Spartinivicinus marinus: one gene and its partners. The protein of the gene in region 2 binds, or shares a complex with, the protein of the main gene of each other region. Links are inferred from orthologs where the notes say so. Each region holds a gene or a part of one and is shown on either strand. Other genes may lie near its edges. The genes, in order: tsaB, tsaD and tsaE.

What was found.
Region 1: the proteins of tsaD (region 2) and tsaB are in contact, whole or in part, in a solved structure (PDB 4WQ4), measured with the Escherichia coli proteins. The link is inferred for Spartinivicinus marinus from one-to-one orthologs.
Region 3: the proteins of tsaD (region 2) and tsaE are in contact, whole or in part, in a crystal structure (PDB 6N9A), measured with the Thermotoga maritima proteins. The link is inferred for Spartinivicinus marinus from one-to-one orthologs. Residues at the interface, in WP_004082750.1 of Thermotoga maritima: Cys10, Asp11, Arg49, His50, Leu82, Gly84, Gly135, Gly136, Glu154, Thr155, Leu156, Asp157, Asp158, Ser159, Glu162, Asp165, Lys166, Arg169, Leu170, Tyr175, Lys213, Thr214, Leu217, Tyr218, Gln221, Arg222, Asn324; in WP_004082108.1 of Thermotoga maritima: Leu37, Gly38, Lys46, Lys57, Val59, Lys60, Ser61, Thr63, Phe64, Thr65, Leu66, Met67, Val69, Pro71, Tyr82, Arg83, Leu84, Asp86, Asp88, Phe89, Asp93, Ile128, Asp130, Glu131, Arg134.

What each region holds. Positions count from the first base shown.
Region 1 is NZ_JAPJZK010000001.1:945,768-952,991, reverse strand. Bases 1-2,826 are described here. They hold tsaB (tRNA (adenosine(37)-N6)-threonylcarbamoyltransferase complex dimerization subunit type 1 TsaB), read left to right. Parts: upstream 1-987; coding sequence 988-1,665; downstream 1,666-2,826. Other genes in these bases: OQE68_RS04555 (class I SAM-dependent methyltransferase), read left to right, coding at 2,554-2,826; OQE68_RS04560 (undecaprenyl-diphosphate phosphatase), read left to right, coding at 1,719-2,531; OQE68_RS04570 (hypothetical protein), read left to right, coding at 1-786. Outside these bases: more of OQE68_RS04555, read left to right, coding at 2,827-3,351; glycerol-3-phosphate 1-O-acyltransferase PlsB, read right to left, coding at 3,513-5,984; OQE68_RS04545 (hypothetical protein), read right to left, coding at 6,161-6,541; OQE68_RS04540 (hypothetical protein), read right to left, coding at 6,545-6,811; dapE (succinyl-diaminopimelate desuccinylase), read right to left, coding at 6,950-7,224. UniProt on the Escherichia coli protein: Required for the formation of a threonylcarbamoyl group on adenosine at position 37 (t(6)A37) in tRNAs that read codons beginning with adenine.
Region 2 is NZ_JAPJZK010000001.1:3,855,217-3,862,396, reverse strand. Bases 2,370-5,151 are described here. They hold tsaD (tRNA (adenosine(37)-N6)-threonylcarbamoyltransferase complex transferase subunit TsaD), read right to left. Parts: upstream 4,386-5,151; coding sequence 3,354-4,385; downstream 2,370-3,353. Other genes in these bases: OQE68_RS17550 (GatB/YqeY domain-containing protein), read left to right, coding at 4,862-5,151; rpsU (30S ribosomal protein S21), read left to right, coding at 4,597-4,812; folB (dihydroneopterin aldolase), read right to left, coding at 2,945-3,304; OQE68_RS17570 (2-amino-4-hydroxy-6-hydroxymethyldihydropteridine diphosphokinase), read right to left, coding at 2,402-2,929; OQE68_RS30565 (tRNA nucleotidyltransferase/poly(A) polymerase-related protein), read left to right, coding at 2,370-2,371. In the rest of the region: Co2+/Mg2+ efflux protein ApaG, read left to right, coding at 1-14; OQE68_RS17585 (symmetrical bis(5'-nucleosyl)-tetraphosphatase), read left to right, coding at 32-853; thiosulfate sulfurtransferase GlpE, read left to right, coding at 850-1,179; more of OQE68_RS30565, read left to right, coding at 1,202-2,369; more of OQE68_RS17550, read left to right, coding at 5,152-5,311; dnaG (DNA primase), read left to right, coding at 5,413-7,180.
Region 3 is NZ_JAPJZK010000001.1:3,415,949-3,423,345, reverse strand. The notes cover bases 3-3,001. They hold tsaE (tRNA (adenosine(37)-N6)-threonylcarbamoyltransferase complex ATPase subunit type 1 TsaE), read right to left. Parts: upstream 1,735-3,001; coding sequence 1,270-1,734; downstream 3-1,269. Other genes in these bases: OQE68_RS15415 (NAD(P)H-hydrate dehydratase), read right to left, coding at 1,727-3,001; OQE68_RS15425 (N-acetylmuramoyl-L-alanine amidase), read right to left, coding at 3-1,194. Also shown: more of OQE68_RS15425, read right to left, coding at 1-2; more of OQE68_RS15415, read right to left, coding at 3,002-3,262; tRNA epoxyqueuosine(34) reductase QueG, read left to right, coding at 3,516-4,595; orn (oligoribonuclease), read right to left, coding at 4,599-5,165; small ribosomal subunit biogenesis GTPase RsgA, read left to right, coding at 5,315-6,349; flagellar motor protein MotB, read right to left, coding at 6,436-7,397. UniProt on the Escherichia coli protein: Required for the formation of a threonylcarbamoyl group on adenosine at position 37 (t(6)A37) in tRNAs that read codons beginning with adenine.

The DNA of each region.
Region 1 (7,224 bases), 2.9 Mb from region 2 along the record:
ATTAAGTCAGCTAAAGAAACACTTAAAGCTGCTAAGTTTCAAGAAAAAGTAGCAACTGTAAAAGCAAAAGAGCAGGAAGCTGAAGAAGCAATGCAGCAGCGAGTTGAAGAATATCGCGCAGCACTTGCTGAAAAGTCAGCGGCTGATCTGGCTAAAGCAGTAAAAGCGTTTGAAGAAAAATGGTTAAAGTCTCGCAATAAAGCTGATAAAGCGAAAGTAGATAAGCAAGCTAAAACCGAAGCGACAAAACTGAAGCAAGCGGTTAAAAAGATCGCAGCAAAAGCTGCTCAACTTGAAAAAACAGCAGCTAAAAAAGCAAAAACTACTACAGGACGTCGTGGTCGCCCAGCTAAATCAAGCACGGCAACTGCAGCAGCACCAAAACGTCGCGGTCGTCCACCAAAAGCAAGCACAGCAACTGCTGCACCTAAAAAACGGGGCCGTCCAGCTAAAGCAACTACCACAACTGCAGCAGCGCCAAAACGTCGCGGTCGTCCACCAAAAGCAGCTTCTGCAACAACTGCTACTGCAGCACCAAAACGTCGTGGTCGCCCACCAAAAGCAGCTTCTGCAACTACTGCTGCACCTAAAAAGCGTGGTCGTCCAGCTAAAGCTGCAAGTACAACTACCGCTGCAGCTAAAAAGCGCGGTCGTCCAGCTAAAGCTGCAAGTGCAACGACAGCTGCACCAAAAAAACGTGGCCGCCCAGCAAAAGCTAAAGCTGCAAAAGCAGCAGCATCTGCTCAACCAAAGCGTCGTGGTCGTCCACCTAAAAAAGCATCTTAGTGCTTAATGCTGAACGAGTCTCTTCGTTTATTGCAGACCATTTATAACTGAGCATATTTTATTTAAGGCCCGTAAGGGCCTTTTTTTGGTTTTACTACATACTTTGTACAAGTAAAAACCCACTAGTTGTTAAGTAAAGTTTTTTTAGGAAAGCAGAATTGTTACGTTTACTATAGAGGCCTGTTTGGAGAAAAAAGATTAATGGCTAAACTGCTAGCACTAGATACTGCAACTGAGGCCTGCTCCGTTGCTTTAGCCTTAAATGGTAATATTACAGAACACTTTGAAATCATTCCAAGAGAGCACAGCCAAAAAATTCTCCCAATGATTGATAAGCTATTAGCTACCGCTGGCTTAACTATCAAGCAACTTGATGGCATTGCATTTGGTTGTGGTCCAGGCGCTTTTACAGGGCTGAGGATTGCGGCAGGCATTACCCAAGGGCTGTCTTATGCTGCTGATTTACCTGTTATTCCTGTTTCAAACTTAGCAGCACTAGCACATTATGGTATGCGACAATATCAAGTTGATTCAGTGCTATGTGCTATAGATGCCCGAATGGATGAAGTGTATTGGGCTCAATACATCTTACAAAATAATCAATTGACCTTGTTAGGAGAGGAGGCTGTTAAAGCGCCAGAACAAGTTGAAATTGTTCAACCTGAACGCAACTGGATTGGTGTAGGGACTGGTTGGAAGTATCATGAAATACTCCATGCCAAGCTGACAGACTATTACATTAATGAGTATCCTCATGCCTATGATATAGCTGCAATTGCAACCCCATTATTTGAACAAGGTAAAACTGTGAGCAGTGAGCAGGCTTTACCAGTTTACTTGCGAGATAATGTCGCTAAGAAAAAAAGCGAACAGAAGTAGAGCATCTGGTTATTTCGGATACTTGTTATAATTTACCTTAACTGGCTATATTCATGGACTTTCTACAAATTATCATCCTTGCATTAATTCAAGGTATTACGGAGTTCTTACCTATTTCAAGCTCTGGGCATCTGGTGCTTCCTGCTCAACTACTTGACTGGCAAGACCAAGGCAATGCGTTTGATGTGGCTGTACATGTTGGTACTTTGTTAGCAGTTTGTATTTACTTTTGGAGTGATATCAAAGCGCTTTGGTTAGGGTGGACAGCTTCCTTAATAAAAAAACAACCAAGCCATGAAGCCACATTAAGTTGGTGCATTATTTGGGCCACACTGCCTGCATTATTGTTTGGTGGTGTACTCTCGTTGCTAGGCTGGGATGAAAAACTTCGTTCTACGCTAGTGATTGCAACAACTACTATTGTTTTTGGGTTGTTGCTTTGGCAGTCGGAGCTGAAAGGAAAAAAGACCCGAGAGCTAACAGAAATGACTATATATCTGGCGTTGTTAATCGGTTTTGCTCAGGCGCTGGCTTTAATTCCAGGAACTTCCCGGTCGGGTATTACCATTACCATTGCGTTATTTTTAGGATTTAACCGTTCTGCTGCAGCGCGCTTTTCTTTCTTATTATCAATACCTGTAATATTAGCTGCAGGCACGTTGAAAATACTACAACTGGTGGCTGCTGCTGAACCTGTAGCCTGGGATGTGCTGATTTATGGTGCAGTAATTGCGGGTGTGAGTGCCTTTTTGTGTATTCATTGGTTCTTAGGCTTTATTAACCGAATAGGCTTATTGCCATTTGTCATTTATCGGTTATTACTGGGTATTGTTTTATTTTGCTTGTACTTTGCTGTTGAGTTTTAACTAATTGTGGTTTAGTCATCAAATGTCTGATATAGAAATAGCGGTTATTTGTCATGAAACAAGCCGTACCCATCAAGCAGAACAAATAGCAAAGCAACTGTCTTGTCCTTATTTGGGAGTAACAACCTCATCTCAGTTAACTACACCTGATTTAGTTATTGAGGTAACCGGCGAAGGTATAGTTTTAGCGGAAACTGGCAAAAAGTCAGCTAACCCCATAAAAGTGGATTTTATTTCGGGAGCTTTAGCGCATAGAAGAAAATATGGGGGAGGGAAAAGTCAGTCAATTGCAAAAGCGGTGGGTTTAAATAAAGCTAAAAAGTTACAAGTTCTTGATGCAACTGCTGGCCTAGGACGAGATGCTTTCGTTTTAGCTTGTTTAGGCTGTCAAGTAACACTGCTGGAGCGATCGAAGGTTGTTCACTTATTGTTGACTGATGGTCTTAATAGAGCAGCAACTGATTTGGATGTCGCTAGTATTATTAATCAGTTACAACTGCTTTGTGTTGATGCCAAAGACTATTTTCAAGAGTTATTACAGCTAACTGATCAATTTGATGTGGTCTATTTAGACCCTATGTTTCCCCATCGAGAAAAAAGCGCCAAAGTCAAAAAGGAAATGTGGATATTTCAAAAGTTGTTAGGTCAAGATTTAGATGCAGACTATTTGCTGGATGCAGCTATTGCAATTGCAAAATACCGTGTGGTCGTCAAAAGACCAAAACTTGCACCTTATTTGGCGGATAAAGCTCCAACTTATCAGCTAATAGGTAAGTCTGGTCGTTTTGATGTTTATGTGAATAAAGCATTTGGTAGCTAGTGGCCCATGTGCAAAATAAGGTAACAGATTCTTCTCCATTTACCCTCTGGCTGTGTTATTTTTTCTTGACGTAGGCCCGCTATGCCTGCAAAAAAAGCGCCTTACCAGAAAATAAATGGCTTTGAAATCTGTTGCCCAGTTTTACGCATGGATCAGGATCACTAGTTAACAGGCTTAAATTCACTTTCAGTTAAATGAAGAATACTATAACGAATATCGGGCGGTAGTATTCTTTTAGCGGCTAGGCCAATATCATAGAGTGCTTTATCAAAGCATAAAGCACTGCTGTTACCAATTGTAATGACATGTTTATCCTTGAGTGTTCGAATAAGATTACGAAACAATGTTTTGTCAAAAAACTCGGGAGCATTAATACCCTGAACCAGAGAAAGACGCTGGGCAATATTCTGGCACTGGGTTTCTAACATGTGAGCATCAAGTGTCTCACTGCCTGCTTTTAATAGCACACTAATGACCAAATAAAACCGTTCTAGCATCTGGCTAATGGCTTTAGCCAGCAGGCTTAACTGTATAAACTCGACAGTGTTTGGGGCTGAACGTACCAATTTGTCGTTTTCCTGGCTTACCAACTTTAGTTGTTTTAAACAACTAATACTGTTCTCAATTTCTGCTTTCACCTGTTGTTCCGGCCAAATTAAAAACAGCTCAGTCTTTAAATAAGGGTAAAGCGTAACACAGGCTTTTATTAAGTCATCACGAATTTGATAAGGACTATTGATGAAGAAACAACTGACTAAGGATGGAAGGGCAAATAAATGTAAGATGTTATTGCGATAATAGGTCATGACCACCGCATTTTTTTCACTTAACGTGACAACATCACCCAGCGCATCTGTATGCGTGTGAATAAGCTTCATTGACTCCACATATTGTGTCATTGACTGTCTTGTTTGGTCTGGCAAAGTAACTTTTTCACTGTAGGGCAATTGTTTTAACAGCGTTAAGTAAAAGTCGAGTGAAAAGTATAGGGTGTTTTTATCAAGTGCTTGTCTGGGTGTAGAAAGTAGAGCCATTGCTATCAGGTTAACTGGATTGACTGAAGCTGCGGCGTTAATACGTTGGATTAATTGGGTAGCTAACGTATTTGTGGCTGGGTTTAACCATTCAGGTTTGGCTGCTTTTGCTAAAGTATAATCATACCAATTAGGTTGTTGCTCTGTTAAAAAATCACTTAGGAGTAGTGGTGATGAAAAGTTTACTGTCACTTTGCCAAGAGTTCGTTTTAAATTGGCCAGTGTACGAAAAACATCCAGAGGAGACTCTTTTTTCTTAGACTTGCCTCGTAATTCACCTAAATAGGTTTTAACTTCTAGAACATTTTCATAGCCAATATATACAGGAATAAAAACGATGGGTCTTCTATTGTCGCGCAAATAGCTACGAATAGTGAGTGCGAGCATCCCGGTTTTAGGTGTTATACAGCGCCCGGTACGGCTACGTCCACCTTCAATGAAGTACTCAGTTGGAAAGCCTTTAACAAACAATGTATGTAAATATTCGTTAAATACAGCAGTATAAAGTTGATTGCCTTTAAACTGCCGACGAATAAAAAAAGCGCCACTCCTTCGAAGTAAACCACCAATCACTGGCATGTTAAGATTAATACCCGCAGCAATATGCGGTGGTGTTAAGCCCTGCTTAAATAAAACATAGGATAATAATAAGTAGTCAATATGACTGCGGTGACAAGGCACGTAGATTATTTCATGGTCTTTTGCTAGTGCCTTAATCGGTTCTAAATGGTTGACTTCAATACCATGGTAGACTTTGTTCCAAAACCATGTGAGAGTAATATCAAGCAAGCGAATAGCTGCATAACTGAAGTCAGAAGCGATTTCTTTACCATAATATTGAGCCTTGGCTTTGGCTTTTTGGTAATCAACCCCTTTTTCTTTTACTTCATTATTTATAGCATCTATGACTAATGGAGCATGGAGGAGGGAGTTTACCAGGCTATGACGATGTGATAAGTCAGGTCCAACCACTGAGGTGCGTAGTTGTCTGAAATGCACGCGTAAAATTCTGGCGACTTTTCGTTGAGTGCGGCTTTCTCCTAATTCGTTATTAACAATGTCGCGCAGTGACATAGGAGGATTAAAGTGCACTATGGTTTGCCTGCCATGAATAATAATAGTTAACAGCTTTTTAAAGCGGCTGGCTACTTGGAAGTTATAGGCAAATAAAAGTTTGAGGGCTGACAGCTCTTTATCGGGCGAGCGTCCCCAGAAAACGGATACAGGCACAAGTAGTACATCAAGAGCGGCATTATTTTGTACCTGATAGATCAGTTGCTTTAATTGCTCAGGTAAGCTTGCATCTTCTCGTTTAAAAAGAACCCCTTTAAGTTGGGTTAAAAAAAAGTGAGCTGGCTGTTCTGCGGTTAGGTTAGGAAGTAACTCTGATGGCTTTGGCAATTGTGCTCTAATACATTCTTGTTCAACCAGTAAAAAATCAGATAAAGATGAGTTGCGAAATACATAGCAAACAGGTGTATTGGGAGGCAGCTTAAGTTGTTCAGCTGAACCATTATGTACTTCAACTTTAACCCAAAACGAAATTAACTTGCGTAGTACCGCTAATAAAAATTGAGAGCTTCTAATTAATTTTTCCATAATATACTTTTAAAAATGGCTGTTCTATTACTATCTAGCAACATAAGTACAAAGCCATATGCTCAAACTGTAATCTGTAGCCTTCATAACAATTTTTAGGGTAAGCCTGTTGTTTGTCTGACTTTGAATGGCAGTGTAAAGAGAGTGGCTGTTTTTCCTGTTAAATACTTACTATGTTAAACATCCTGCCAAGTAACGGGGCCTTCTCCAAATTCACTAATTTGCCACCACTCATCCTCATTATTTTTTCCTTCCTCCCAAAAGTTGCCATTACAACGAACTTCTACGTTTAATGTTTGGTATGCATCTCGGGCGCAGTCAATGTCTGTTTTCCATGGGGAATCTGAGGAGTTAAACCAAATACTGGAAAAGAAGCGACCGGCTGCCTTTTCAACAATTAAAATGGGGACTGCATGGGGGCCTATCATCCCAAAGTAGTGGTGACTCCGCCCATGGCTATTGGTAGCGGTTAAATTGTCAAAGCGCTTTTCAAGCCAGTTTAAAATAGCATCTAAATTGGTAGTTTTAAGGTACACTTCTATATCAGGCTGCCGCATAATTTAGTCTCTAAACAACATCTGTAATATTCTGCCAACACAAAGCCCCAAATATCCAGTTAGTGCAATAATACTGCTGATTGCTAAACCAACCAGCCCTATTATAAAACAGTTGTAACTATAATGTGGGCTAATCCAGTGCTTCTGTACCGCAACAAGTAGTAAGCCACTTACGCCAAACAGGGCAGCACCGACTAAAAAAATACTCAGAAAACGCTTGGGATTTTGACTAACAACTAGTAACTGTTGTTTGAAATGGGGTGTTTTCATGTTGAAATCATCCCTATGATTAGATTTACTATTTAGTTTGGCACATTGGCTATTAAAATGTATCTGTGTTGTAAAACTGTCACCCCAATCACCTATTATTTATAAGCTCATGGGGCTGGTCTGTTGCTACTAGCGTTGTTATTTGGTGAAGAGCTTGCTCAGTATCTTTTCATACATAGCCGACAGTAAGTCCAAATCGGCCACTTTCACGCACTCATTTATTTTATGAATGGTTGCGTTAGACGGGCCAAGCTCAATGACTTCTGTACCTGTTGGGGCAATAAAACGACCATCAGAAGTACCACCAGCAGTTGAAACGGTAGGTTTGTAGCCTGTTACTTCTTCTACTGCACTGACAGTTGCAGGTAATAAATGACCATGATCTGTTAAAAAGGGTAGGCCAAATAGGCTCC
Region 2 (7,180 bases):
ACATAGTTCACTGATTAATACTGGGCGAACGATGGCTACTTATGTAATTGGCGACATTCAAGGCTGTTTTTATCAGCTACAGTGCGTACTGGAAAAAGTTAATTTTAGTCCAGCTGAAGATAAACTTTGGGTTGTAGGGGACTTAGTGAACCGAGGACCCAACTCACTGGAAACCCTACGATATATTTATAAACTGGGTGATAGCTGCAAAATTGTCCTTGGTAACCATGACTTACATTTATTAGCCATCGCTCACGGAGTGCAACCCCACAAAAAACAAGACACGTTAAGTGATATTTTAACCGCTCCTGATCGAGACCAACTACTCCATTGGCTACGTCATCAGCCGTTAGTTTATTACGATGAAGCTAACAATATGGCTATGGTACATGCCGGAATTCCTCCACAATGGTCTATAAAAAAAGCATTGGCTCGTGCCGCAGAAGTTGAAGAAGTATTACAAGGTGAGCACTTTATCGACTTTTTAAGTAATATGTATGGTAACCAGCCCAACCGCTGGGATAAAAGCTTAAAAGGTTGGCCACGATTACGCTTAATTACTAATTACTTTACCCGGATGCGCTTTTGTAATTGCCTGGGTGAGTTGGAGCTATCCGCTAAAGGCTCCCCCAAAGAAGGCCCTAAAGGTTATAAACCCTGGTACCTACACAGTAAACGCAAAGCCAAAGATACCACTATTTTATTTGGTCATTGGGCTGCTTTAGAAGGCAAAACTGAAAGTGAAAGCCATAATGTTTTTGCCCTGGATACAGGCTGCGTATGGGGCAATCACTTGACCCTAATGAATGTAGAATCCAAAAAAATCACCACCTGCCGATGTAAAACGCAATGAGTGAATTCAAACGAATTTCTACCACTGATGCTTTCAACCACTTGCAACAAAGTGCCATCTTTGTTGATATTCGTGATTTGAGCAGCTATCAACAGGCCCACATTCCCAACGCTACTCATGTAGATAATCAGGGCATTCATGATTTTTTAGCTAATGCAGAACTAGAAGATATCATTATTATCTATTGCTATCATGGGCATAGCAGTTTAGCAGCCGCACATTTTTTTGCTGATCAAGGTTTCAGCAATGTATACAGTATGGATGGCGGCTTTACTGCTTGGCAGCAGGACTACCCTGCTGTTTGCGAAAATACAATGGAAGAGTAGTATTCATTTAGTTAGTAGCCCTATGAAAGTATTTTTAGTTGGTGGCGCAGTCCGCGACCACCTGTTAGGTAAGTCTGTTAAAGATCGAGACTGGGTAGTTGTTGGCAGCACTCCAGAAGAAATGCTGGCTAATGGTTTTGAACAAGTAGGCAAAGACTTCCCGGTTTTTCTTCACCCTCAAACCCATGAAGAGTATGCATTAGCACGTACTGAGCGTAAGCAGGGAAAAGGCTACACAGGTTTTATATGTCACACAGCTCCTGACGTCACTCTTGAAGAGGACTTATTAAGGCGAGACTTAACTATCAACGCTATTGCCCAAACTCCCGATGGAGCATTAATTGATCCATTTCATGGCTATCAGGATTTAAAGCAAGGCATTTTACGACATGTGTCGCCTGCATTTACTGAAGATCCTTTAAGAATATTGCGTGTTGCTCGTTTTGCAGCACGCTACCATCATTTAGGTTTTACTATCGCACCAGAAACCATGTCATTAATGGTTGAGATGGTTAATTCTGGAGAAGCTAGCCATTTAGTAGCAGAACGAGTATGGCAAGAAACTGAACGGGCATTAGCTGAACCACACCCAGCCATTTATTTTCAAACCCTGCATCAGTGCGGCGCTCTGAATATTTTGATATCGCCTTTAACTATCAACCAGCCAACAATGCCTGCTGCAGCATTGAACACTTTAGATGCAGCAGTTACAACCACACAACCTGAGATTGTTCGTTTTGCAGCATTTATTATTAACCTGTTTGCCAGCAATGAATTAATTCAGCAGCCAACCGCCATCGGCCATTTTGAACAGTTTGCAGAAAATATCAAACTGCCTAACCAGTTTAAGGCAACAACAAAAGCAGGTATTCAATTATTACCTCATTTAACTACCACGCCACTTTCCGAAGAAATTGTTTGGCAGTGTTTAAAGCAAGCGGATGCTGTAAGACGACCAGAACGATTTACCCATATCATCACAGCTATTGAGATTGCCGCAAACGAGCTGCAGCAACCACTTATTTTAACTACTGATCAATTACTAGGTATTAGCCAACAATTTAAGCAAATTGATATCAAGCAACTACAGGCACAAGGCAAAAAAGGTAAGGCGTTAGGCCAGGCAATCGCTCAGCAGCAACTTGAAATCATCAATAAAGCACTCGCCCAAATATCTCATAAAACCATATGAATATGTCATATAGCCAAGTTACACAATCAGCTAAAAGCCATTTATTTTTGAAGGTAAAATTTGTTTCTCAATAGTGGTTGGTTTATCACCTAGCACTTCACCATTAGGGCCTGAAACTCGCAATATATCAACTGACTGTGAAACAAGAGTAGTGGTATTTACAGCTAGTCTATCCACGAATGTTAAAACGTCTCTAGCAGGTTGCTGGTAGTAGCTTTCCGTAATGAGTGCCGCAGGATCAAGCCTTTGGTTTGAAGGGCCACACCATAACAAATCCAGGTCTGCCACTTGCCTTGACTTACAGTCTTGTGGGGCTCTGCCAACTTGCTGTTCTGACTGCTTACACCATTCATTTAAAGCCTGTTCAGATAAGTCTGAATAGAAATACAAAACACCATTACAAAAATCAGCGGCATTTTTTACACCAACCGGTTTAGTCATTACCAGTCGGCTCAACCAAACCTGATTGAACCTTACAACCAGCACATTAAGAATTTTAGGAATTTGAGTCATTGGCTGCACATTACAGCCAATGCCGAGCAATACTGCTTGCTTCATTGGAATATCAATTAGTTAGTTCATCTGCTCACGGGTGCGGAAACACTCAACAGCGGCGATTCCGTTTTCAATAGCTTGCGGCTTACGAATTTTTATTTTAACAGCTGCAACCGAAAACTCAGTAAAGATCAGTCGAATTAACTCACCTGCTAATTTCTCCAGTAACTGAAACTGTTCTTTATTGCAGTATTGGGTGACTAGCTCTGCTACTTTGGCATAATCCAACGCATCCGTTAAATCATCAGATTGCATTGCAGCAGTGCAGTCTATATCCATTGCCAAATCAATAATTAATGGCTGAGGCTGCTGTTTTTCCCATTCATATACGCCAATAACCGTGGAAACCTCAAGCTGCTCAATTAATACTTTGTCCATTCAACTCTCGTCACTTCTACCAAATAATTACATCAATCAACTGAAAATATTAAGTTTCCACTGCAGTTAATGCTTCCATTGGCCAGCGTGGCTTTGGCTGAATAGGGTCCACTTCCTGCTCACCAGCCAAAAGTCGTTGGCAGCCAGCATAGGCAATCATCGCGCCATTATCAGTACAGAACGCTGGTCGCGGATAAAACAATGTAGCAGACTCTTTCGCCGCAATACTGGTTAACCTATCTCGCAGCATTTTATTAGCACTAACGCCGCCAGCAATAACCAAGCGCTTATGTTGAGTGGCTTGCAGTGCTCGACGACACTTGATCGCCAAGGTTTCAACCACCGCTTCTTGAAAAGCATAGGCAATATCAGCCAGAGTCTGCTGGCTTAAGTCACTGTTTTGCTTAGCTGCTTGAATTGTATTCAAGGTATAGGTTTTAAGCCCACTAAAACTAAAAGCCAAACCAGGCCGATCTGTCATCGGTCGAGGGAACTTGTAGCGCCCAGGTGTACCATCTTCAGCAAGCTTGGCAATTCGTGGGCCACCGGGGTAATCCAGCCCCATCATTTTCGCGGCTTTATCAAATGCCTCTCCTGCCGCATCATCAACCGAGTCTCCTAATAGCTCATACTGGCCAATACCATTAACATCTACTAGCTGGGTATGCCCACCTGAAACCAATAAGGCAACAAAAGGAAACGCAGGTGGCTGCTCTTCTAGCATAGGGGCCAACAGGTGACCTTCCATATGATGCACCCCTATTGCAGGGATATTAAGGGTATAGCTGAGTGATCGAGCAAAAGTAGCTCCAACCATCAAGGCGCCAATTAATCCGGGGCCATTGGTATAAGCCACTGCATCAATATCCTGCTTTGTGAGTGAAGCCTGCTCCAACACCTGATCTAATAAAGGCACAAGCCGCTGAATATGATCGCGAGAGGCTAACTCAGGCACCACGCCACCATAATCAGCATGCATGGCCACCTGACTAAACAAAGCCTCACCCAGCAGGCCTCGGTTACTATCGTAAACAGCAACACCGGTTTCATCACAGGATGTTTCAATACCTACTACTATCATCTTGCACTAATACCAAAAAACAAAAGCCAATAATAAAATAACCACACTGCAAATACGATTTAACTTTTGCAATTCTCTAAGGCCACTAACCTACCCTTTGCATTTCTTGACAGAACCCTTTAATATTCGCCACCTTCATCGTGGTCTAAACTGTGTGATGACCACTTACATTGAAACTAACCATAGACTTATAAAGGAAGGTGTAATCTGCATGCCTGCGGTAAAAGTAAAAGAAAACGAGCCTTTTGATATTGCCCTGCGTCGTTTCAAGCGTTCTTGCGAGAAAGCTGGTGTTTTGGCTGAAGTTCGTCGTCGTGAGCATTACGAAAAGCCAACAACTGTACGCAAGCGCAAAGCAGCTGCTGCTGTAAAACGTCACGCTAAAAAGCTACAAAGAGAACAGCGTCGTCGCGAGCGTTTGTATTAATTTTTTCATTCTATTGCCAATAACCTGTCAGATATAAGCAAACAACAACATGGCAAACTCAATTAAAGATCGCTTAGCTCAAGCCATCAAAGACGCAATGCGAGCCAAAGATAAACCTCGCTTAGCCGCCCTACGTCTTGCTTCTGCGGAGTTTAAACGCATTGAAGTAGATGAACGAATTGAGATTGAAGATGCCAGAGCAGTTGCCATTCTAGATAAAATGGTCAAACAGCGCCGGGATTCAATCAATCAATATCAACAGGCAGGCCGTCAGGAACTGGCTGAACAGGAAGCATTTGAAATTGAGATTATTCAAGAGTTTCTGCCAGAGCAACTTACTAATGCAGAACTTGACCAGTTGATTGCTGAAGCCATTGCAACCACAGGTGCAATGAGTATGCAGGATATGGGCAAAGTGATGGGTATTCTTAAGTCAAAAGTGCAAGGCCGTGCAGATATGGGGGAGGTGAGTAAATTAATCAAAAGTAAGTTAAGTTAACAGACTTACTACTTACCCTTGCCTACCTTTGACAGCGGCGGTAGATTTAAAACTACTGCCGCTTATCTTAACACCTAGCTCAAACATTTTCTGAAATCGTTATGGCGGGACTGATTCCTCGCACTTTTCTTGATGAATTATTAGCTCGCATTGATATTGTCGATGTGATTGCCTCCCGTGTTGAGCTAAAAAAGGCTGGTAAAAATTACACAGCACTTTGCCCCTTTCATCACGAAAAAACGCCTTCTTTTTCAGTTAATTCAAGCAAACAGTTTTATTATTGTTTTGGCTGCGGGGCAACAGGGAACGCGTTAAAATTTATTAGCGAATTTGAACACCTAGACTTTGTTGATGCAGTTGAAACATTAGCTCGCTCATTAGGATTAGACGTACCCAGAGAGCAACAGCATTATCAACAGCCAAACCATCAAGCCTATTATCAACTTCTGAGTAATGCAGCTGAATACTATCAACAACAGCTGATTAATCACTCTCAAGCCCAGTTGGCAAAAGATTATCTTAAATCACGCGGTGTTACTCACGCCATCTCTCAACAATACGGCCTTGGTTTTGCACCCGCGGGCTGGAGTAACCTGATTAATGCCCTTACCTCTCAAGCAAACAGCTTAACCAAACTTGAGGAAGCAGGACTGGTCATTCAACAACCAGAAAAACAGTCCTATTACGATCGATTTCGTAATCGCTTAATGTTTCCTATCAGAGATCAGCGGGGTCGAGTCATTGCATTTGGTGGCAGGGTATTTACAGATGAAAAACCCAAATACCTCAATTCACCAGAAACGCTTGTTTTTCAAAAAAGCAAAGAATTATATGGGCTCTACGAAGCTAAACAGCAAAACCGTCAGCTTACCAGCTTAGTGGTAGTTGAGGGCTATATGGATGTTATTGCACTAGCCCAACACGGCATTACTCAAGCAGTAGCCACTTTAGGTACTTCTGTTACAACCGATCATGTTCGCAAATTATTTAAGCAAACCAATGAAATTATCTTTTGCTTTGATGGTGATGAGGCAGGTAAAAAAGCAGCATGGCGAGCCTTAGAAAACTCTTTCAGCAGTATAGAAGATGGCTACAGTGCAAAATTTTTATTTTTACCTCAAGGAGAAGACCCAGACTCTGTTATCCGCAGCGAAGGGCCAAAGCAATTTCAACAACGCCTTGATAATCAAAGCCTGACTTTAACAGAATATTTTTTTCAGCAACTGGAATCACAAGTCAACCTGCATAGCTTGGAAGGCAGAGCTAAATTATCAAAGCTGGCTTCTCCTTACCTCAATAATTTAAAGCCCAGCACATTTAAACAGCTTATTGAAAATCGCTTAGCAGAGTTAACCGGTATAAGCCCCAGTAGCCCTACCCCCTCTGCGCTTTCAGCCCAACACTCAACACCAATTACAGTTTCAAAACCAACGGGGCAGATACCTTCTTATTCACAGCCTCAAACAGCCCAGGTAGTCCGCTCACCAGCTGAGACAGCGCTACTATTACTGTTTATTGAGCCGACCTTAGTCAGCCAGGTAAATTTTGATAATTTCCATGGCAGTGCTGCTGATCAAGCAACTCAATTACTCATAGATGCCATGCACTATTTTAAAAAAAATCTACTTAGCGACAATCAGCCTCAAGAATCAATTGGTGAGTTTATTGGTCACTATTATGGAACTACCGAAGGGAATCGACTCAAAGAAATCTTGAACAATTCTGCACCAGAAACGACTAAACAAACAAACCTGTTATTTATTGACAGTATTAAACGAGTACAAACCAAACTTTCGGCTGCCACTTCCAAACAACAGCTGAACGAACTGGCCAGCAAAGCCACTACACTCAACGATGAAACGAGCAAAG
Region 3 (7,397 bases), 440 kb from region 2 along the record:
GCGAATGACATAACGAGTAAGCGTGTGACTTACTCGAGCGGCCAGTAGTGTACCTGGTGGTGGGCGATCTTCAAAATATTCTTTAATACCGGAGAAGATAGCTCTGGCCAACTGTCGCTGATGAGATTTATTAGCTAGTTTCTTTGACTCTGTTGGATTCGAGATAAAGCCAGTTTCAACCAAAATAGAAGGAATATCTGGCGACTTCAGCACCACAAAAGCTGCTTGCTCTACATGCCGTTTATGCAGCCGATTAAAACCACCCAAACGCCTTAACACCTTGCTGCCTACATCCAGGCTGGCAGTTAAGCTAGCGGTCATCGATAGGTCTAACAACACCCCTGCTAGCACTTTATCTTTATCATCCAGGCTGACACTACCTACACCCCCAATCAAGTCTGCATTATTTTCGCGGCTAGCTAGCCAACGCGCAGCTTCAGAGGTGGCTCCTCGTTGTGATAATGCAAATACCGAAGCTCCTCGGGCACGCCGATTTTTAAACGCATCCGCATGTACTGAAATAAACATATCAGCATTGGCCTCTCGGGCCATTTGAGTTCTGCGCCTTAGTCCGATGTAGTAGTCACCTTTACGAAGTAGTACAGGTTTAAAGCCAGGCTCCTGCTCCAGCAGGTACGCCAACTTTCTGGCAATTGAAAGCACCACGTCTTTTTCCCGCAATCGACCAAAACCGACAGCGCCTGGGTCTTCACCACCATGCCCAGCATCGATGGCAATAATCACATCTCGCTGACCAATAGGGGCCGTGGTTTTAGCCACATGATCTACTGATTTGATAGGAGTTTTAACCTGCTCGTACAAATCAATCACCAGTCGATCGCCATAGGTATTATTAGGCTTCAACACAAAGCTTTTTGGCTTAAGTGGCTGCTTTAAGTCCAGCACGACTCGCAGGCCTCCCGTTTTACGTCGACCTGAGCGGATTTTTTTAATTGGTGTTTTAGTAACATCCAGTTTATCAAGCGATGCTTTCAAGCTGGCTGACTCTAAATCAATCACCAGCCGATCTGGATTATCCAGCTTAAACACCTTGTGCTCGACAGGACCTGACAGGTCAAATACCAGGCGAGTGTTGTCAGGTGCAGGCCAAACCCGAATTCCTTCTATTGTTGCTGCTTGGCTTACTACCCCCAAGCCAAGCCAAATCAAAACAAAAAGACAACTGAGTCTCATCTATCTGATGACTCCTTATGATCATTTGTTAGAGGACGTGCAAAGTGTCATGTGCTCTGGCATTTTGCAAGGCTCTCACCTTGTTATTCTTTGGCAAACCTGATGGCCTTTCTCAGTATGAGCAGTGAGCCTCACTGTCCGCCCCTGGCTCCGATAGCTCAGTGTCACGGTAAGGTCTGCTATGGGTAAAAAGCCTTCACCTCTTTCTGGCCACTCAATCAAGCACAGGTTGTCATCCTGCAGATAGTCTCTTACCCCCAAGAACTCCAGCTCTTCAGGCTCCCCTAACCGATACAAATCAAAGTGGTAAACCTTATGATTGGCTAACTCATAAGGCTCAACCAAGGTGTAAGTAGGGCTTTTTACTGAGCCTTGATGACCTAGTACTTGCAGCACACCTCGACACAATGTGGTTTTTCCAGCCCCTAAATTACCTTCTAAATAAAAAATTCCTTTACCATCTGCGGCTAATGCAAGCTGCTTACCAAAATCAACGGTTGCAGCCTCATTTGCCAGCAGAAATGTAATATCTTCAACCATACTTACTCTTCACTGCCATCTGGTTTATCTGTTTTCTGATCAGAGGGATAAGCTCAGTTGCTCTCAACCCAAAATAACCACCCACCAACTTTACTAATTGATCTGCACTGTAACTATGCAACCAGGTGCCTAACCCGGCAGCCTCGGCTGTACTTAGCCCTTGAGCTATGAGAGCCCCAAGCAGGCCACTTAACACATCCCCCATACCACCCACAGCCATACCCGGATTGCCTACATTAGCCAGTTGGATTAGCCCTTTAGCACACACTAAACTACCAGCTCCTTTTAGTACCGCAGTGCTTTGATATTGACTAGCTAGCTGCTCCACTGAAGCAAAGCGATTTTGTTGTATTTGCTGGCTGGATACACCCAACAGTCGAGCAGCTTCCCCTGGGTGGGGCGTCAATAACCAGTCACTTTTCTTTTGCTCTAGTAAAGTTGGCTCCACCGCCAGCAAGTTCAACCCATCAGCATCCAATACCAGGGGCAGACCTGAATCAATCGCTGCTAACAAGCACTCACGAGACCAGCGGCTCTGACCCAGCCCAGGACCTATAACCAGAGCTGATTTACCAATTAACAGTCGGGGAATTTGCCCGGGGTTATCACAGCCTATCACCATTATTTCTGGGCAGCGTGCTTGCAAGCCGCCAACTTGCTCCGGGCGAGTCACTACAGAGACCAGCCCAACGCCTGCATGCAGGGCAGCTTCAGCAGCCATGGTAATGGCACCTCCCATACTATGATCACCACCAATTAGTACTAAATGGCCAAAAGCTCCTTTATGGCTGTTTTTATAACGCTCAGGTAAACATGTTAGGTAGCGACTGGGGTCAAGCAGATAACTGTTACAAGGGGTTGTATGATATACCAGTTCAGGTACAGCCAAGTCAGCAAAGTGAACTTCACCAGTCAACTCACATCCATGATGGGTATAGAGCCCTCGCTTACGCCCGATAAAAGTGATGGTGCTTCTTGCTTTAACTGCCACCCCCAACACAGTGCCAGTGTCTGCACACAAGCCTGAAGGGATATCAACTGCAATTACTGGCTTGTAGGTGCTATTGAGCTGCTCGATAACAGAAGCATAGGTTTCTCTCACTGGACCTTTTAGCCCTGTGCCCAACAAAGCATCTACAAACACATCAGCGGTTAGCTGCAAATTTTCTTGCCAAGGGGTTATTGATACTGATTGCGCCTGGCACCACTGATATGCAGTCAAGGCATCACCCTTAAGTTTGCCTGGATCACCTACAGCTATGACCTCAACTTCAATGCCTTTTTGCTTTGCCAAACCAGCTACAATAAAACCATCTCCTGCATTATTTCCTGAGCCACACAGTACCTGAAGGTGAAAGGACTCTTTTCCAAACCACTGTTCACAATACTGCCTGAGTAGCCGAAAGGTTGCTTTACCCGCACGCTCCATTAAGGTGTAGCCTGCAATCCCTTGCTGATGAATCGCATTATAATCTAGCTGCCGAACTTGCTCGGCTGTATAGAGCGTATGTGATAGACTATTGGCCATAAGCGTTATTGATGTTAACCCCCAATGCACTTTAAGGGTGCACATTGAAATGACGTTTTCTGAAACTGAAATGAACGTTGAAATTAAATGTATTTAGCAATTATACGTCAGCTATCTTCTGTCACCAATGAAAGCTAACTTTTGTCAAGCCTATCCATTACTGGCATATCAATATCGACACCCAGAAATATCAATTCGACCAATGCCCCACTATTCAAGTTCCCAATAGTTGTTGCTAGGCTTTTCATCTATCATGAAGCAGTTACCTGAAACTAAGCTGAATTCACTTGCAGCCGATATCAAACACTGGGGAAGAGAGCTTGGCTTTCAAGAGGTTGGTATCAGTGGCATCGACCTTGGCCCCCACGAACAGTACTTAAACGACTGGCTGGCTACTGGGTATCATGGTGAACTGGACTATATGGCAGTTCATGGTACTAAACGCAGCCGCCCCGCTGAGCTTGTACCTGGCACATTAACGGTGATTAGCGCCAGAATGGATTATTTGCCTGGAGATACAGAAACCATTCGAATTCTAGATGACCCCAGCCAGGCTTACATTTCTCGCTACGCACTTGGCCGTGACTATCACAAAGTCATTCGCAAACGCTTAGCCAAACTCGCAACCAAAATCACCGAGGCTGTTGGCGAATTCGGCTATCGAGCCTTTGTCGATAGTGCTCCCATTCTAGAAAAAGCCATTGCTGAGCAAGCTGGTATAGGCTGGATTGGCAAAAATACCTTAGTACTTAATCGCAAGGCTGGCTCCTGGTTCTTTCTGGGTGAGCTGTTTACTGATTTGCCGTTACCCACAGACTCTCCCACTGAAAAAAATCACTGTGGCCGCTGCACAGCTTGCCTAGATATCTGTCCAACGGATGCTTTTGCTGGCCCCTATCAGCTAGATGCCCGACGCTGTATTTCTTACCTCACTATCGAGTTAAAAGGCTCTATTCCTGTAGAACTAAGAAGCAAGATGGGTAACCGGGTTTTTGGCTGTGATGACTGTCAGCTGGTTTGCCCCTGGAATCGCTTTGCCAAACCAACTCAAGAAACAGACTTTTTACCCCGCCATAAGCTGGACAGCTCATCTTTAGTGGAGCTCTTCTTATGGACTGAGGAAGAGTTTCTTAATCGTACAGCAGGCTCACCTATCCGCCGCTCAGGGTATCAGGGCTGGCTTCGAAACCTTGCGGTAGGGTTAGGAAATGCACCCACCTCAACAGCCGTGATAGACGCTCTAAAAAGCCGCTTGGCAGGTGCTTCTGAGTTAGTCAGAGAACATATCGAGTGGGCATTAGAGCAGCATCTGAGCTCCAAGACTCAATGTTAGATGTTAGCTTGGCTCTCTGGATTTAGCATCTAGACGAATAAAGTGCTCTCGATAATAGCGAAGCTCTTCAATTGACTCGCGAATATCCTCTAAAGCCAGATGAGAGTTTTTCTTGTTGATGTGTTTCAAAATTTCCGGGGTCCAACGCTGGGCAAGTTCTTTGAGAGTGCTGACATCAATACTGCGATAGTGAAAGAATTTTTCCAACTTAGGCATATACTTCACTAAAAAACGCCGGTCCTGGCCGATGGTATTACCACACATAGGCGATATCCCTGCATCAACAAATTGTTGCAAGAACTCAATGGTAAGTTTTTCCGCGTGCGCTTCATCAATATTGCTGTTTTTTACCCGCTCGGTAAGTCCTGTTTGCCCATGGGTTGTGGTACACCACTCATCCATGGTTAGCATATGCTCTTCCGGCTGGTGAATAGCAAAAACGGGGCCTTCAGCAATTACTTCTAAATCCCGATCTGTCACGATAGTGGCAATCTCTATAATCCGGTGCTGTTCAGGGTCTAGCCCTGTCATTTCAAGGTCAATCCAGATCAGGTTTTCAGCTTTCGACATCAACGCATCCTTAATCGGATAAAGCGGCTTACATTTAATTTAAACGCGCCTTAATACATAGTGATAGTATTGATTCACAAATTTCGCTCAATGATAATGCCGATTAATGACTTCGAGCAAACTGTTTGGAATTATGAAATACCACTTTTATGAGTAAACGTCGCCTAAACCGCCGCCAAGCTTGGCGAATTGAAAAAATCCAGCAAGAGCGCGCCAAGCGAGCCGAAAAAAAAGGCAACACATCAGAGCAGCAACTTAGCTCAAGTGAACTTGGCCCTGAACAGCATGGACTGATTACTACCCACTATGGCACTCAAATTGATGTTGAGCCATTAGATCAACCAGGAACGCGCTATCGTTGCCATATAAGAGCAAACCTTCCAGCGCTGGTAACTGGTGATCATGTTGTCTGGCGTGCAGGTGCCGACTTTACTGGAGTAGTAGTTGCCAGCCTACCAAGGAAGTCATTGCTATCTCGCCCTGATAGCCGGGGCCAGTTAAAACCAGTAGCTGCCAATATAGATTATATCGTGATTGTGGTGGCTCCGCGGCCTACTCCTTATGCAAATTTAATTGACCGTTACTTGGTTGCTGCTGAGCTAACAGACATAGAGCCTGTAATCTTACTTAATAAAACGGACTTACTCACCAAAGAGCCCGAACTTGAAGCACCGCTGACAAATATGCTGAAAATTTACAGCGACATTGGTTATCAGGTACTGCAAGCCTCCACAGCATTGGACCATGGCCTTGACCAACTCACTTCACTACTTGATGCCCATACCAGTGTGTTTGTTGGTCAGTCCGGGGTTGGTAAGTCATCTTTGGTTAATATGCTGCTACCTGATGTTGAAGCTAAAGTAGGAGACTTATCAGTTGCCTCAGGGAAAGGCACCCATACCACAACAGCCGCAACACTTTTTCACTTCCCCACTGGCGGTAAACTGATTGACTCACCCGGCATTCGTGAATTTGCCCTGTGGCCAATGGATCGTTTTACTTTAGCGCAGGGTTTTAAAGAGTTTAGAGAAGTGCTTGGGCTGTGTAAATTTCGCGACTGCCAACATGAGCAAGAGCCTGGCTGTGCTTTGCGCCAAGCAGTAACAGATGAAAAAATTCACCCAAACCGAATGGCCAGCTTCAAGCATATTGCACAGTCTTTAGACGATGGTGACTCTTACTAAGCTCTATCTTCAGCACACTTATTTGCTAGAGCCCGCTTGCTGCCAACAAGGATATTAGTCAAAAAATAATACCTTGTTGACAGCATCTAAGGCTGATTTAGCTTAGCCTTATCTTTAGCATCAAAGATATTTAATTGGTTACGCTTTAGCAATGGTTGCTGCGGGTTTGCTGAGTCTTTCTCTACAGCTTTGGACTTACCAGATACTCGTGACAAGTTCAATTCTGCTTGCTTGCTTAAAATTAAAATATCAATTCGACGATTCACCGGGCTTTTTGGTTTTTTAGCATCAAATAATACCGAGTCTCCCAATCCAACGACTTGGGCAACTTGCTTTATTTTCACTCCCCCAAATAGCAGTGTTCTACGCGCAGTATTAGCTCGATCAGCTGAAAGCTCCCAGTTACCATAATCGTCTCGAGTACCAAATGGCGTTGCATCAGTATGACCACCAATACTTATTTTATTGGGTACTGACGCTATCATTGGTGCCAGCTCTAATAAAATATCTTCAAAATAAAATTTTAACTCAGCACTACCACTAGCAAACATAGGCTTTTTATCTGCATCAACAATCTGAATCCGCAAACCATTTGGCGTCACATCCATAATCAGTTGATCTTTGAACTTTCTTAATACTGGGTTTTCTTTTACTTTTTTCTTAAGCTCAGTCAGCAGGGCTTCCAAACGCTGCTTTTCCATTTGATCTGCCAGCGTAGTCTTGGCCCCAACCTCCGTCAGCTCATCCACCTTGTCTTGCTGCTTTTTGTGCTCTTTTGGCGACCCAATACCACTTTGATTTGAAACCATCGGGCTACCACCTAAGTCAATCGCATAGGGGCTAGCTTTGTCACTTTGACCTGTAGGGTCTTGGAAGTAGCCAGCAATGATAACTTTTTGTTCTTCAGTCGACTGGGAAATCAGCCAGAGCACCAGAAAAAACGCCATCATTGCTGTAGCGAAATCAGCAAATGCGATCTTCCATGAGCCACCATGATGACCATGCCCCCCCTTTTTATACCGCTTGATGACTATCGATTCTTCACGTT